One region of the Streptomonospora salina genome, then DNA from elsewhere that is predicted to be linked to it. Evidence: predicted binding sites of a transcription regulator. Region 1 holds the regulator's gene; each other region holds the start of a gene.
The links. The regulator LexA, encoded in region 1, represses DNA repair genes until DNA is damaged. The targets are predictions, from matches to a motif close to TCGAACANNTGTTCGA.
Positions count from the first base shown of each region.

Region 2: HNR25_RS13965 (DUF6504 family protein) is a predicted target of LexA. The motif match lies at 1,851-1,866, and genes of this name have one in related genera.
Region 3: HNR25_RS00245 (DNA polymerase III subunit alpha) is a predicted target of LexA. The motif match lies at 1,905-1,920, and genes of this name have one in related genera.

Region 1 is NZ_JACHLY010000001.1:4,529,682-4,532,952, forward strand. It holds gene HNR25_RS20515 (alpha/beta hydrolase family protein) at 1-902, opposite strand, end outside; gene lexA (transcriptional repressor LexA) at 1,233-1,850, opposite strand; gene HNR25_RS25465 (LysM peptidoglycan-binding domain-containing protein) at 2,339-3,010, shown strand.
Region 2 is NZ_JACHLY010000001.1:3,050,558-3,053,828, reverse strand. It holds gene HNR25_RS13975 (M48 family metallopeptidase) at 174-881, shown strand; gene HNR25_RS13970 (TetR/AcrR family transcriptional regulator) at 903-1,562, opposite strand; gene HNR25_RS13965 (DUF6504 family protein) at 1,879-2,154, shown strand; gene HNR25_RS13960 (NUDIX hydrolase) at 2,267-2,737, shown strand; gene HNR25_RS13955 (STAS domain-containing protein) at 2,903-3,271, opposite strand, start outside.
Region 3 is NZ_JACHLY010000001.1:45,934-49,204, forward strand. It holds gene HNR25_RS00230 (aldo/keto reductase) at 1-287, shown strand, start outside; gene HNR25_RS00235 (metal-dependent transcriptional regulator) at 321-1,028, opposite strand; gene HNR25_RS00240 (DUF421 domain-containing protein) at 1,099-1,680, opposite strand; gene HNR25_RS00245 (DNA polymerase III subunit alpha) at 2,036-3,271, shown strand, end outside.

The DNA.
Region 1 (3,271 bases):
GCGGCGGTGATCTGGGAGTCCTCCGTGCCGCGCAGCACCAGTGCGGCGGTCTGCGGAGGCAGGTCGCGGGCCAGTTCCACCGGGTCCATGGTGTCGATCCTGCGCAGGAACGGTACGAACTCGGGGGCCAGGATCCGGTTCACCTCCGATGCCAGGTGCAGCCCGTCCAGGTCCTCGCCGTCGCGGATCCGGGCGATGCCGTAGCGCAGGTCGGACAGGGTCTCCTCGGCCCGCCCGAAGTCCATGGATCCGGCGGCCTCGGCCTGGCGGACCTGCTCGGTGATCTGCCGGTCGACGGTGTCGAGGTAGCGCCGGCCGGGCGGGGCGGCGAGGACGAGCGCCCGGGGCGGATGCGCGTCGACGATCGTGTGTGCGTTCAGCGCGAACAGCGCCCCTTCGCTGTGGCCCACCACCATCAGCCGGGACGGGTCGACCTCGGGCCGGTCGGCGAGGTGGGCGTAGGCGTCGGCGAACTCCTCGGCGAAGACGTCGTAGCCGACCGTCGCGTCGTCGTCGCGTGCGGCCATGCCCGTCTTGCCGCTGCCGAGTTTGTCGTAGCGCAGTGACGCCACCCCGGAGTCGGCCAGTACGCGCGCGAAGTTCTCGTTGGTTCCCGCGTCGGGCCGGGCCGGGTTGTCGCCGTCGCGGTCGGTGGGGCCGCTTCCGGAGACGATCAGCGCGGCGGGCAGGTCCGTGCCGCCGCCGGGCGGCAGCGCGAAGGTGCCGTGGAGGGTGTCGGGTCCGCTCTCGAATGTCACAGGGAGCTGCTGCGGGCGGACGCCCGGCGGTTCGGGGGCGGTCCCGGAGCCGCCGGATCCGTCGCCGGGGGCGCAGCCGGCGGCGAGCAGGACTGTCAGGAGCACGGACGGGGCGGTGGCGCGAAGGGCGGCGCGGACGGGCATGGTCCCACCGTAGTGGCCGGGTCCGCCCCGGGCTGTGGCCGGCGCGGTCGGCGGCGGCCGCGCCGGGGACCTTCGTGCCCGCGGGACCGGGACGCCTCGGCCCGTACACGCTGTGCTGCCGAACCGGTGGCGGCACCGGCCTTTGGTCCCTGGCGCTTCTGCCGCGTTGTGGTCTAGCGCGCCGCGTGTCCAGGCGGCGAAGCGCCGCCGGACGGATCGGGAGCGGGATAACCGTTGAATTCCGAAAACGTGTCGGGCCCGTGATCAGTAAGCCGGATCACGGGCCCGTGCCGAAGCGATTCGAATTCGTTACCGGACGCCGCCGGTGCCTCACACGCGTCGCAGAACGGTGACGACCTTGCCGAGAATGGTGGCGTCGTCACCGAGAATCGGCGTGTAGTCGTCGTTGCGCGGCAGCAGCCACACATGGCCGTCGTCGCGTTTGAAGGTCTTGACCGTGGCCTCGTCGTCCAGCAGTGCAGCGACGATGTCGCCGTTGTCGGCGTCGGGCTGCTGGCGGACGACGACCAGGTCGCCGTCGGTGATGGCGGCATCGACCATCGAGTCGCCGACCACGTTCAGCATGAACAGCCGGCCCTCGCCCACGAGCTGCTTGGGGAGGGTGAGCACGTCCTCGATGGACTCCTCGGCCAGGATCGGGCCGCCGGCGGCGATGCGTCCGACGACCGGAACCGCCGTGGCCCGGGATTCGTCGGCCTCGGGGGTCTCCTCCAAGTGGTCCCACGAGCGGACCGGAGCCTGTCCCGGAATGCGGATTTCGACCGCGCGTGGGCGGTTCTGATCGCGATAGAGATAGCCTTTGCGTTGCAACACCTTCAATTGGTGCGCCACACTGGACGGGCTCGATAGCCCCACCGCGTCGCCGATCTCCCGGATCGACGGTGGATACCCGCGCTGCCGCACGTAACGGTGGATGCAGTTCAACACGCTCTGCTGGCGGGCGGTAAGCTTCGGTGCTCCCTCGGCGCCGTCAGCGGAGTCCTGCGGATCCGCGGGTGGAGCGGCAGTGGACCGGAGTGCGGTGACGGACCCCCCGCCCGCGTGAGGTTCCTGGGTTCCGTGGTTCTCCTCCGGCACGGCCGGCCTCCTCGGGGGTCGGTTGTTCTGGATGCGGCTATCGGTGCAGGCGTCAGGCGGATCCCCCCGACACGTGGGACCGGCCCGTCGATCGATCTTCGCCAGCGGTAGCGCGCGTGCGACCACGTCGAGTGGCAGCGCCGATACCGCAGCGAAACATGTCCAACGCTACTGCGTGCACACGGCAATATCAAACAAACGTTCGAGATGGTGCTGAAAATTTCGCGCGGATGCGGTAGGAATCGAACGTTAGTTCTAATGGACTGGCGTACGAAGGTGAGGGCTGTGTGGCCATGACTCTGTCTGCGTCTCGATCCGCCGCTGCATTCGAATCCCCCGTGGACTGGCCGGACGCACCGGCTCCCGACTCTGCCGCCCGGCCCGGCCGCCGCGGCCGCCGCTCCCGGCTGTGGGTGGTGCCGGCCCAGGCGCCGCCGCCGGCCGACGAGTCCGCCCGCCTCGGCGGAGCGGCAGCGGCCGACACGATCCCGGGCGCGCACAACGGTGCGCTGTTCGACTGGGAGCGGCAGCTTCCGGAGTGGAGCTGCGCCGAATCCGCGGCCGAAGCCGCGGCCGTACCCGCCCAGCCGGCTCCGGACCGCTCCCGGCGACGGCCGGTGCATCCGGACCCCGAGCCCGCCCGGGCGTCCCGCGCCCCGGCCACGGCGCTGGCCGCCGCCGTTCGGGTCTGGAGCGACCGCCTCACCCGCCGCGGGCGCATCGTCGTGGGCACCGCCGCCTCGGTGCTGGCCACCGCCGCGCTGGTGGCGCTGGCCACGGCCGCCGCCACCGCCGGCGCCGCCGCATCCGGCGCGGCCCCCGAATCCGCTCTGCGCGAGGAACCCCCCTCCACCGTCGTCGTCCGCGACGGCGACACGCTCTGGGACATCGCCGAGCGCGTGCGACCCGGCGACGACCCCCGCAGCACCGTGCACAGGATCGTGCGGGTGAACGGTCTCGGCGAGTCCGAGCTCGAACCGGGCCAGGAGCTGGAGATGCCGGACTTCTGACCGGACCCGTACCGGGACCGCCGGCGAACCGGTCGCGCCGGGACAGCCCTGTCGGCCGCCGGCCGAATTCGGGCGCCGCTGTACCGGCGCCGCGGCAGCTGCGCCGGTGCCGCCCTGGAGATATCCCACCGCGCTCTCCACAGCGGCGGTGACGGGTCCCGATGCGCCGTACACGCGCCCCGCGGCCCCGGCCGGGCTCCGGCGTGTACGCGCCCGAGCGGGCGGCGCGGGCGAGTAAGGTACCGACCGGTCGCCGCCGCG
Region 2 (3,271 bases), 1.5 Mb from region 1:
CCCGCCCGGGCGGGGGTTCCGGCCGGGTACCGCCGCGCCCGTCACCGGCACCGCCCGGTTCCGGTCCGCGCACCGAAGCGGGGACGCCGGCCGACGCCCCCTGCGTCTCCCGGCACCCCTGGGAGTGGCCGCTGGCTGCCGCAGCGGCGCTGGTGACCGCGTCCGTCCCGGCCGTGTCCGTCCACATCCTGTGGACGGCACCCGGCGGCGCCGCACTGTGGGCCGCAGCGCTCGTGCTCACCGGGATACCGGTCGGCTGCTGGGCGTCGAGCGGGCTGCGGCACGCCCGGCAGCGGGCGCAGTCGGTGCGGATCTCCCCGACGCAGTTCCCCGCCGCCGACCACGCGATCCGCCTGCTCAGCGCCCGGATGGGGCTACCGTGCGCGCCCGACGCCTACGTGTGGCCGGTCGCCGGCGGGCAGCGCGCCTGGGCCCCCGGCCACGGTCGGCGGCGCTACATCGTCGTCCCGGGCGATTTGTTCGAGACCGGCGGCGGGGTGCGCGACCCCGACGCTCTGCGCTTCGTGGTCGCGCACCAGTTGGGCCACATCGCGGCGGGCCACGCGTCCCTCTGGCTGCGAGCCTCGACGGCACCGGGGCGCCTGGTGCCCCTGCTGGGACCGTCGCTGTCGCGGGCGATGGAGTACACCGCCGACGACCACGCGCACGCGCACTGCCCCGAAGGCGTGCACGCGATCCGGCTGCTCGCCGGCGGCACCCGGTTGTACGAGCAGGTCAACATGAGCGAGATGGCCGAGCGGGCGCGCACCGACCGCGGGCTGTTCCTGCTCCTGTACAACCTGCTGTCCAGCCGCCCCGCCAACACCAAGCGCATGGCCGCTCTGCGCGACCCCGCCCGCCCGGGGCGCGTCTTCTTCTGAGACCGCGCGGACGTCCCCCGCTCACTGCACGGCGGGCCCCGGCGGATCCGCGCCGCCCGGCTCATCCGGAGTCAGGCCCGACAGCAGCAGGTCGGCGAAGTAGGCGCCCACCTGCGCGCCGGTGAGCTCGCCGGCGCCGTGGTACCACGTACTGAGGTGGTGGACGGCGCCGAAATACTGGGTGACGGCGATGTCGGCGGGCACGTCGGCGCGGAATTCGCCGCTGCGCCGCCCTTCTTCGACGATGGCACGGAAGCGTTCGTGGTACTGGCGGCGCTCCTTGCGCACGGCGGTCTGCCGGTCGTCGGAGAGCATGTGCAGCGACCGGAAGAAGATCCGGGTGTCGTCGAGGTTGTCCACCGTGGTGTGCACGACGTCGGCCGCGGCGCCGTACAACCGCTCGCGCGGGGTCCCTCGGGCACCGGCGAACCGGTTCAGCCGCTCCATCTGCATCGTCAGCACACGCTGATAGATCGCGTACAGCAGGTCGTCCTTGGAGGTGAAGTAGTGGTACATCGCCCCCTTGGTCACCCCGGCGGCCGAAACGAGCTCCTGCACCGAGGTCCGCTCGAAGCCGCGATCGGCGAAGAGCCGCGAAGCGGCCGAGAGCAGCCGGTCGGGAACCGCGAGGCTGCGGTCGGGTGCGGTCGCCGGCCGCTCGGAGCCGTCCGTGTTCTGCATGCGTCTTCCCGTCTTCCGGCCTTCATGCTGGAGCGGCTTCCAGGATAGACATACCATCCGGTCGGTCGCTGCGCACGACCCCGACGGATCCGCCGCAGTGTGCGCACCCGTCCGCGCGCAACGCCGCGGCGAACGCCGTGGCCGGAACCGGAAGCGGCGACGTCCGCGCAGGTCGCGAATACGACCGCAGGCCCCGATCCGGCCGCGGCGGCGCGTACTCCGACAGCGGCGCCGGCACCGGCCCTAGGCTGGTGAAACCGCCGCGACACGCCCGAACCCGATGCGCGATCGAACACAGGTTCGATACACTTCCCGGGTGAGTCTCTACAACGAACGGATCGACGTCAGATCGACCACCGGCGGCCACCCTGCGTTCTTCGCCTGGCGCGACCACACCTACCGTGTCCGGCGCGTCATCGGCACGTGGTCGTCGCCGGGCAAGCCCGCCTCCCGCGGCGGCGCTCAGGCCACGGCCACCGACGTACGGCTGGTCCGCGTGGCCGCCGAGTCGCCCGAAGGCGAACTCAGCATCGCCGACATCACCTGCGACGACACCACCGGCGATTGGACGATGCGCCGCCTGTGGGGATGACCTCCCGCCGCCCGGCCGTCCCGCCCGCCACGGCCGGGCGGCGCAACCGAGCCCGCGCCGCACCTGCACGCGGGCCCCGCCGTCGCCGCCCCGGCTGGGTAATCTCGGTGCCATGGCCACACCGGAGTTCATCCTCAGCCTGCGCAAGCACGTCGGCCACGAACCACTCTGGCTGACCGGCGTGACGGCCGTGGTCATAGCGGAGTCGGGGGAGGTCCTGCTGCACCGGCGGGCGGACGACGGATCCTGGAGCACCCCCGGCGGCATCCTGGAGCCCGGTGAGCAGCCGGCGGCCGCCCTCGTCCGCGAGGTCGCCGAGGAGACCGGCGTCGACGTGGTTCCCGAGCGGATCGCCAGCGTCGTCACCGAGCCGCCGTTCACCTATCCCAACGGCGACCGGGTGCAGTTCATGGACATCGCCTTCCGCTGCCGCCCGGCGGGCGGCAGCGCACACGCCGACGAAGACGAGTCCTTGGAGGTCGGCTGGTTCGCCCCGGAGCGGATGCCCGCGATGAACGAGCGCATCATGCGCCGCATCGCCCACGCCCGCGAGGAGGGCGAGGCCTACTACACGGCCCCGTAACGCGGACCGCGCACTCGGCGGGACCGGAGAACGCGGGGCGCGCGGCGCCTCCGGCGGGCCGTCGAGGCTGCGTGTCGTATGCGTTCCTGTGCACGGCACCGCGGCGACCCCGGACCCCCGGGGCGCCACGCGCCGCGGCGCGGGCGGCCATGGCGGTGCGGGCGCTCAGCCCGCCTGCTGCTTGCTCTCCAGCAGCTCCATGGCGTTGACCGCCGCCGAAACGGAATTGTGGACCGGAACCTGCCGGTGCAGGCCGACGAGGCGGACGACTTTGGTCACCCGTTCGTTCGGCGCGGCCAGCGCAAGGCTGCCACCGTGCTCCTTGACGGCACGGTAGGCGTTGATGACGACGTTCAGACCGCTGGAGTCCATGAACTCCAGCCCGGTCAGATCGAGGATCAGCCACGGCCCGTGCTTGTCGATCGCGGACAGGACATGCTCGTGGAGGTCGTCGGCGGTCGCGATGTCGAGGTCGCCCTCGACACTCACGATCACACTGTGATTCTCGACCCGGGTACTCAGCCCAAGCCTCTG
Region 3 (3,271 bases), 4.5 Mb from region 1:
GCGAGAACCTGCGCCACAATCTGGGCCTGGCCGAGGCGCTGGGCACGGTGGCCGCGGAGAAGGGCGTCACGCCGGCCCAGGCCGCCATCGCCTGGGTCGCCGCGCGCGGCGAGGACGTCGTGCCGCTGGTGGGCGCGCGCCGGCGCGACCGGCTCTCGGAAGCGCTGGGCGCGCTGGACGTCGAGCTGTCCCGGGACGAGGTCGCCGAACTCGAAAGCGCGGTGCCTCCGGGCGCGGCCGCGGGCGAGCGCTACCCCGAACCGCAGATGCGCCAGCTGCCCGTCTGAGGCGCGGACGGCGCGGGGCGGGGCCCAGCCCGGTCAGCTCCGGCCCTCCTGCGCGGGGGCCGGGGCGATCCACAGGGCCTCGGCGGCGAGCAGGCCCAGGGCCTGCTCGCGCTGGGCGCCGGAGGTCCCGGTGCGCACGATCAGCGGTCCGCCGAAGGGCCGGCGCTCCACCAGTTCGATGCGCATGCCGATGCCGATGTCCTGCTCGGCAAGGTGGCGCAGCAGGTCGGGGTCGGAGTCGTTGACCCGCACGATGACCCCCCTGGTTCCCGCATCGGCCGCCGAAAGCAGCTGCGTCTCGCGCTCGGGGACGTCGCCCTCGCGGGTGGGGATGGGGTCGCCGTGCGGATCGGCCGCCGGGTGGCCCAGGTACGCCGCGATGCGGTCGACGAACCGGTCGGAGACCACGTGTTCGAGGATCTCGGCTTCGTCGTGGACCTCGTCCCAGGAGTATCCCAGCGCCTCGACCAGGTAGGTCTCCAGTAGGCGGTGGCGGCGCAGAACCGCCAGCGCGGCCTTGTCGCCGGTCTCGGTGAGCTGCACGTCCCCGTAGCGGCGGTGGGACACCAGGCCCAGCTCGCCGAGCTTGCGCAGCATTCCCGAAACCGAGGAGTTGGACACCGCGAGCCGCTCGGCCATCGCCGAGATCGTCACCGGCCCGGAACCGCGTTCCTGCAGGTCGTAGATGACTTTCACGTAGTCCTCGACCGAGGTGGACGGGCGCTCGGATGCGTTCTCCATGGCGGCCACGGTACCGCGCCGGGCCTGGTGGGAGGTGCTGTCGCCGCCCCTCCCCGCCGCGCGGCCGCGCTCACCCCTGCGGGCGGTCCCGCTCCAGCAGCTCCTCGATCCGCCGCAGGCGCTCATGCAGAGCGGCGGCGTCGGCGCCGGTGGCCGGGCGCCGCTCGGGGCGCATCTCCACCAGGACCGCGCCGCCGGGTTCGAGGACCACGCGCGTGGTTTCGGCGACGCTGTGCGCGCCCTGCTTCTTGATCAGCACGTCGACGTCGGAACGGCGGACGGCCAGGCGCCGCAGAGCCGCACGGTCGTAGCTGCCGTCGCGCGCCAGGACGATGGGCGTCCCGTTGAGCGCCCGCCACGTCCACGCCCGAGCCGCGGCGCTGCGCACCACCAGGGCGTCGGTGGCGAGCAGGACCACAGCGCCCAGCAGCCCGCCGACCAGGGAGTAGTCCTCACCGATGATGGCGTTCTGCACGACGTTGGCCAGCAGCAGCATCAGGGCCAGGTCCATGGTGTTGAGCTGGGCCGTGTCGCGTTTTCCCAGAACGCGCAGTAGGACGGCCAGCGCGGCGTAGACCGCGACCGTGCGGATCACCTTCTCCAGCAGCGGCACGCCGCTGACCGCCAAGTCGCTCCAGATCGCGCTCCACATGGCGGGCCGTTTCCGTTTCGGGTGCGGGGCCCGGCAGGACCCCCGGGGGCCGGAGCGCGGCGACCGGATGCGCCGGGCGGTCCGCGTGCGCCGCGCGCCGACCATCGTGGCGCCGCCACGGCCGAAACCCCCGGCGCCACGCCGCGTGCTGCCCTTTCCACGGCGACCGCCGCTGTGGTTTCGCCTGTTCATGGTTCTATCCATGATCATCCGTGCGGTATCGTTCGTACACGAGTTCGATTTCGGCCTGTCTTCCCCGGGCGCGGCACCGACTGCCCAGCCCTGGCCGCGACAACGGGGGAGCCATGGCCGCAGCACTCGTCGCCACCGCGGCGCGCCCGGAGGGCCGCCGCTGATGACCGACGCTTTCGCCCACCTGCACACCGCCTCCGCGGCGTCGATGCGCCACGGCACCGCGCCGCCGCAGGCGCTGGTCGAGCATGCGGCCGAATCGGGCATGGACATGCTCGCGCTGACCGACCGCGACGGCCTTTACGGCGCCGTCAAGCATGTGCGCGCCTGCGAACGGACCGGGATCCGCCCCGTGCTGGGGGCCGACCTGGCCGTGGCCGCTCCCGGGGGCGGCCGGGTGGTCGTGCTGGCGCGCGGCGGGCGCGGCTGGGCCTCGCTGTGCCGTCTGGTCAGCGCCGCCCACGCCGCCGGGACGCGCGGGGTTCCCGCCGTATCGCACGCGATGGTGGCCCAGCACGCCCAAGATCTGGTCGTGCTCGCCGGGCCGGAGTCCGACGTCGGTCTGGCGGCGGCCGAGCACCACATGGAGCGCGCCCGCCGGTGCCTGCGGCGCTGGCGCGATACCGCCGAGACCGCCGTCGAACTGGTCGACCACTACGGGCCCGCCCAGCACCGCCGCGCCACCGCGATGCTGCGGCTGGCCGAGGAGACCGGCACGCTGGCGGTGCTGAGCAACGCCGTGCGCTACCCCGACCGCTCCGGCGCCGAGGTCGCCCGCGTCCTGGACGAGGCGCGGCGCCGGCTTCCCGGCGGCGGGCCGCCGCCCGAGCCCTGCGGCTCCCAGGCCTACCTGAAGGACACCGCGGAGATGGCCGGTGTCGCCGAGCGCATCTGCGGCCCCGACCGCACCGCCGTGCGGCGGCTGCTGGCCCACACCCGCGCCCTGGCCGCCTCCTGCAGCCTGGATCCCGGCGCCGACCTGGGCATGGACCGCCACCACCTGCCCGAGATCCCCGGCGCCCGCGACCGGCTGTGGCTGGCCTGCCGGGACGGCATGGACCGGCTGGGCCTGGAGGGCGACGCGCGCGCCCGCGCCCGGCTGGCCCGCGAGCTGGAGGTCATCGAGCGCAAGGGCTTCTCCGCCTATTTCCTGACCGTGGCCGACATCGCCCGCCGCATCCGCGAGAACGGCATCCGCTGCTCCATCCGCGGTTCGGGAGCGGGAAGCCTGGTCAACCGCCTGATCGGGATCTCGGCGGTGGATCCCCTGGCCCATGGTCTGCTGATGGAGCGCTTCCTGGCCGAGAGCCGCACCGGCCTGCCCGACATCGACCTGGACGTGGAGTCGGCCCGCCGGCTGGACGCCTACGGGGTGATCCTGGACGCCTACCCCGATGCC